2 regions of the Nitrosomonas sp. Is35 genome follow, and region 1 is predicted to be linked to the other one. Evidence: predicted binding sites of a transcription regulator. Region 1 holds the regulator's gene; the other holds the start of a gene.
What was found. The regulator sigma-54, encoded in region 1, starts transcription at its own class of promoters, with help from an activator protein. The targets are predictions, from matches to a motif close to TGGCACNNTTCCTGCT.
Positions count from the first base shown of each region.

Region 2: the regulator sigma-54 is predicted to act here: its motif matches at 1,627-1,642, upstream of flgB (flagellar basal body rod protein FlgB).

Region 1 covers NZ_JAWJZH010000001.1:2,365,494-2,368,645, forward strand. The annotation lists gene R2083_RS11235 (PTS sugar transporter subunit IIA) at 1-161, opposite strand, end outside; gene hpf (ribosome hibernation-promoting factor, HPF/YfiA family) at 233-559, opposite strand; gene R2083_RS11245 (RNA polymerase factor sigma-54) at 578-2,029, opposite strand; gene lptB (LPS export ABC transporter ATP-binding protein) at 2,084-2,806, opposite strand; gene lptA (lipopolysaccharide transport periplasmic protein LptA) at 2,841-3,152, opposite strand, start outside.
Region 2 covers NZ_JAWJZH010000001.1:1,816,778-1,819,929, reverse strand. The annotation lists gene R2083_RS08570 (Mth938-like domain-containing protein) at 1-254, opposite strand, end outside; gene R2083_RS08565 (acyl carrier protein) at 339-617, opposite strand; gene flgA (flagellar basal body P-ring formation chaperone FlgA) at 761-1,471, opposite strand; gene flgB (flagellar basal body rod protein FlgB) at 1,685-2,095, shown strand; gene flgC (flagellar basal body rod protein FlgC) at 2,099-2,503, shown strand; gene R2083_RS08545 (flagellar hook assembly protein FlgD) at 2,515-3,152, shown strand, end outside.

The DNA.
Region 1 (3,152 bases):
AGTTTTTCACGCGCAAACAGGCTGTCGAAAACCTGGCTGCGCGCAATTTGATTCGTATTTTCAAATAACAATCCAGCTTGTTCAAAAACACGTTTTTTGCTGCTGACATCAAGATCGACAATGAAATTGGTCAATGGCAGCAATTGCGAAATTTGATTCATGGAAAATGGAATACTTTCTTCTAAATGATAATACCGCGGGTCATGCTGAAACCGCATGATGCCGCAACATCTTATTGTTCAAGATCCTGATCTTTCAGTGCGCCGTGATTGCGCCGTTCAAGATTCTTTTCCTTGTGTTTGAGGATTTGCCGGTCCAGCTTGTCAACCAGGCTATCAATCGATGCGTACATGTCTTCGCTGTCGGTCTCGACAAAAATATCTTTACCGCGTATATGAACATTAGCTTCAGCCTTTTGCTTAAGCTTTTCAACCGAGAGAATGACGCTGACATCAATGACATGATCAAAATGGCGTTTAATTTTACTGATTTTTGAAGTGACATAATCACGCATGGCATCAGTAATCTCTACATGGTTACCGGTAAGTTTAAGGTTCATATCCTTCCTCTAATTTGATTAAATGGACTTGCGAAGATTTGCCGCGGGAATCTGTAGCGATTCCCGGTACTTCGCAATGGTTCGACGCGCAACAACAATACCCTGTTGCTCAAGAATACTTGAAATTTTATTATCGCTCAGCGGCTTCCTTGGATTTTCTTCCTGTACCAATTGTTTGATCAACGCACGAATTGCCGTGGCTGAACAAGCGCCGCCTGAATCTGTGGCAACATGGCTGCCAAAAAAATATTTGAGCTCAAAAATACCTCGCGGAGTATACATAAATTTTTGTGTCGTTACCCGTGATACTGTGGATTCATGCAGATCCAAAGTTTCCGCAATCTCGCGCAGCACCAGCGGGCGCATCGCAATTGCACCGTGTTCAAAAAATTGCTGCTGCCGCTCCACGATGGCATTGGCTACTTTCAGAATGGTATTGAAGCGTTGCTGTATATTTTTTATTAACCATTTGGCCTCATTCAGCTGACTGACTAATTGACGCGCGGAATGATGCTCCTGTTTGAGTATGTTAGCATAGAGATGGTTTATATTGAGGCGCGGAATCGCATTCGCATTAAGATGTGCAACCCATACACCGCCTCTTTTCGTCACCGTAATATCGGGCACAATGTAGCGTTCGCTATGAGAACCAAATTGCGCACCCGGCTTAGGGTTCAAACTGGTAATCAGTTTGTTGACAGCACGAAGGCTCTCATCATCACACGCCAACAGCTTTTTTATTTGACCGAAATCATGAGAAGCCAGAATTTCCAGATAATCCCGCACTACCTTGATCGCTTGGTCACGGTGACCAGCATTACTTGGCATCGCCTGTAGCTGCAATAGCAAGCACTCCTGCAAATTGCGCGCCCCCACGCCCGCAGGATCAAAATGCTGCAAGCGTTGCAACGCACTTTGCAAATCATCGGCACCGATGTTTAGCTCCTCGGGCAGCAGAGTCATCAACTCGTTTAAATCTTGTAACAGATAGCCATCATCGTCCAGACTGTCGATCAGCAAGCCGATAATTATTTTTTCACGCTCGGAAATCTGACTCAAGCAGGTTTGAAAATTCAAGTGCTCCCGCAAACTTAAAGGCTTATCAGGTATCTGCGGTCCATCCAGATCATCATCTTCAGGAGTACCATAAGAGACAATATTGTCTTGCTGCCATTCCGGATCGTGCTCAAAATCCTCTTCGCGCTCCGCTTTAACTTCGGTTGATTCCGCTTCTGCTGCAATAGCGTCAGAATCTGCTGATTCGGAAGCGGTTTCCGGGTGTTCGGATGAGACAACCGCTGGCGGGGCGCTCCACTCCTCCCCCAATTCCAGCAATGGATTCTCTTGCACCATTCTCTCAATTTCTTGATTCAGTTCAACGGTGGATAATTGCAACAACCGGATAGATTGCTGCAATTGGGGAGTCAGTCTGAGTTGCTGCGATACTTTTAATTGGAGTGTCTGCTTCATAATCCTGAAAAAACAATAATCGCCAATCGATTCAGTTGCAGTCCGCCCGGAACGCTATAGCCGGAAGTGTTCCCCCAAATAGACTTCTCTAACTTTTTCATTATTGATGATCTCTTCAGGTTTACCTTGGGCCAGCACGTGGCCTTCGCTGATGATATAAGCCCTGTCACAAATACCTAAAGTCTCGCGCACATTATGATCAGTAATGAGAACACCGATCCCCCTTTCCTTTAGAAAGGAAATCACCTTCTGAATATCGATGACAGCAATCGGATCCACGCCGGCAAACGGTTCATCCAACAGAATAAACCGCGGCTGGGACGCCAATGCACGCGCTATTTCAACACGGCGGCGTTCACCTCCGGACAGACTGATTGCGGCATTATCGCGCAAATGACTGATGTGTAAATCGTGTAATAAGTCATCTAAATACCGCTGTTTCGTGTCTTCATCGAAAGGCTGCAATTCCAGGATCGCGAGAATATTTTCTTCAACGGTCAAACGCCGGAAAATGGAGGCTTCTTGCGGCAGGTAACTTAATCCGAGTTTTGCGCGCTGGTGAATCGCCATCTGACCTAAATCCTGATCGTTCAGATAAATTCCGCCGCCATCCAGCGGCACCAAGCCGACAATCATATAAAAACAGGTCGTTTTACCGGCGCCATTGGGCCCCAGCAAACCAATCACCTCACCGCTGCCCAGTGAAAAAGACACATCCTGCACAACCGTGCGTGATTTATAGCGTTTTTTTAAATTACTCGCTCTTAACTCACTCATTTTATGAGATTCATTCCACTCGTTGACCGGTGACTTATTCTTCGGGTTTATTTTTAGGCTGGATGGTGATACGCACCCGCTTATCGGGGCCGCTTTCAACACCGCGCTCCTTGCTGCCGACAACCTTGAAAAACTCGGTGGTCATATCATAGGAAATATAGTCGCCCTGCACTTCATCGGAGCCTCGCTTCAGCCGCGCTTGCCGGAACAATTCGATTTTGTCCGCTTTACTATCGTATTCCGCCCGTTCGCTCCATCCCTCGACGTATTCATTCATGCGATCGCGTTTCTGCCGGAAACTCACCAAGTCCCCCGTTGCGGTAGCATGCCGGAATCCTTGCGGATC
Region 2 (3,152 bases), 550 kb from region 1:
CTGAGCAATGTGTGACTGGGGAATTTATGCTGAATGCCGGTACCGAGGAGAATGATTTCGGGTGAATGCGGCAGCAAGCTTTCAAAATGTTGAACCTGAAGCTCTTGAACGGATCGTACAGGCCAGTCCTCAATCAAATGATCAGGCAACACGATCAAGCTCTTTTCGTAGCGCGTTTGATTAATCAATACATATCCTTCACCATAACCCGTGAAAATATATTGCTGTGCGAAATTTGCTAGATGGAGCTTCACTGATCTGTTTCCTCGTTGTTTGCGAATCTATCGTGAGCGATTATGCATGATTCCGATCAAAAAACAATCGCTGCCACAAAAGTTTTACCCGAGTTGTTTGTCATGATCTGCTATTTTTTGTTCTACAAAATCAACTAAGGTACCGAGTGTCGCAAATGTTTTCGCACTGATCTCATCATCTTTTATTGCGATGGAGAATTTTTTTTCCAGAGCCAGAATGATCGTTACAACTGCGACGGAGTCGAGTTCAGGAATATTGCCGAGTAAAATTGTGTTTGGTTCTATTGCATCGATCCGGTTACCCAATCCCAAGGTATCAGCCAGAATCTTTTTTATTTCAGTGGTATGGCTTGTGTTTGTCACAATGAGGCGCTTGATTATTATCAGTATTAAAGAAATCTAGTGCGTATTATAATGCTGATTGAAGATTATGATTGCGGGATTACGCAGTGCTTGCAGAAAATTCACAGGGACTGCGTGCGTGGAGGGTAAAAACGCTCAGTATGTTACGGCTGAATTTCCACGATTGAATTTGCACGTGCAAGTCCGCTGAGGATTCGGCCTGATTTATTACGAACCTGAATGACTTGTCCTTCCGCTGCGTTGGCCAACGCCTGACCTTCCGATCGAATACTGAATCCCCGGCCTTGAACCACTAAATTCACTGTCTGACCGCGCACGATCACATAGGGTGCTCGCAGCATTTGCGGACGTATCGGTTGACCGGCGGGCAAGTTGGTGGCGGCCACTTTACCAACAATTTGGGCCGCATCAGTGAGTATGCCATCCGGCATCTGCGTCAGATTGACATTCTGCGGTGCGATATCTTCATAGCTCAATGTTTGTCCGGTTGATACGGGTCGCGCGATATGTAAAACATCCGCCATGACATTGATCTCAGTCTGAACATAAATAGTCCAAGCTGCGAATTCACTGTCACAACGAACGCCGATGGAGGTTTTCCCCCATAAACGTCCGCCTGCCGGAACAAAAGGTTCTAATTGAGGACACTTGGGCAATGTTAAATGCTTGTCAATTTGACCGACATTGATCTGCACCAATCCTGGCAGTGAAGCCGTATTGTTGTAAAGAAAATTCTCAATGGCGTTTTTAATCAGCGGAATTTCTTGATGCGCTATTGCAGCGTTGTGCTGTGAGGCCAGCGCAGAAGAAGCAAGCATCGGCAGACAGAGTATCGTCATTAAGCAACGTATCATAGATTGATCTCACCATTCATTTTTGCCGTATCCGGCAATTATTGCCGCTACCCGAAGCTATATTAAACGAGCATGAAAAAATCCAAGTGCAAAGATAGCACCGCTTTCATGTCTTATTTGCGGATTGGTTGATTAACTTGTGCATATATTATTGCTGGCATGCTAAATGCTAATAGATGAATAGAAAATAATTTTAATCAGGCGGTAGAGACGATGATTAACAAACTTGATAAAGAATTAAATTATCACCACAACGCCCTCAGTCTGCGAGTGGGAAGACAAGAGTTACTTTCCAGCAATGTGGCTAATGCCGATACGCCAAATTTTAAAGCGAAGGATATCGATTTTGCCAGCATGCTTCAGGACAGATTGTCATCGACGCCTAGTCTGAAAAAGGTAGCTATGAATACGACATCATCAATGCATATTAATTCTGCTGCATCAGGAATATTCGGCGATAGTGTTTTATACCGGGTTCCATTGCAACCCAGCGCGGATGGAAACACGGTGGATATGGATATGGAACGGACTCGATTTGCTGATAATGCCATTAAATATGATGCCAGCATTACATTTATTAACAATGAATTTAGAAACTTAACATCGGCAATGATGGAGAGATAGAAAATGTCACTATTTAATGTATTTGGTATCGCAAGTTCAGCCATGTCTGCACAATCGCAACGTTTGAATGTGGTTGCCAGTAATCTTTCCAATGCCGATAGTGTGACCAGTTCGACCGGTGAACCTTATCGCGGCAGGCAGGTGGTTTTCAGTACTTTGCAAGCGGATGCTAATGGTGCAAGTGGCGTTAAAGTTGCAGGTATCGTTCACGATCCGTCGCCCATGCGGCAGTTGTTTGAACCTAAGCATCCGCTGGCGGATAAAAACGGCTATGTGACGATGCCGAATGTCAACGTTGTCGATGAGATGGTGAATATGATGTCAGCGTCGCGTTCCTATCAGAACAGCGTCGATATGATGAATACCACCAAATCCTTGTTACAAAAAACCCTGACTATTGGTCAATAAAGGAGCGTGTAATGGATGCAGTTCAGCAAGCAAGTTCACAAACAGCCGCAACGGGTGCAACTACTGGCATTAATAGTAAAAAGGATGCTGAAAACCCGCAGGACCGGTTTTTAAAGCTTTTAGTCACGCAAATGAAAAATCAAGACCCGCTAAAGCCGCTGGACAACGCCGAGGTTACCAGTCAATTGGCGCAAATCAGTACGGTATCGGGTATTGATAAGCTCAATTCGACGCTGCAGCAATTGGTTACCAGCGCTGAAGATAACCGCTCTGTTGAAGCGCTGGGACTGATCGGACATCAAGCATTCGTACCTGGGACATCGATCAAGCTGAATGGGGATGGCGCTATTGCAGGCATTGAATTGGCGCAGCCCGTCGATCAGCTAAAAGTCACCATACTGGATGGTGCCGGAATTGCCATTCGCACAATTGAGCTTGGCGCGCAACCGACAGGACTCAGCACGATCGCTTGGGACGGTAAGACTGATAGTGGAACTCAGGCGGTGGACGGAGACTATACCTTTGCGGTAAGCGCGAAACAAGGCGGTAATGACATTAAAGTCGATACCCTCTCATTTGGAAAGGTAAATAGTGTAATGCCTGGAGAGGGGGGTGCGCACCTCGATATGGGAGATAAATTGGGATTAGT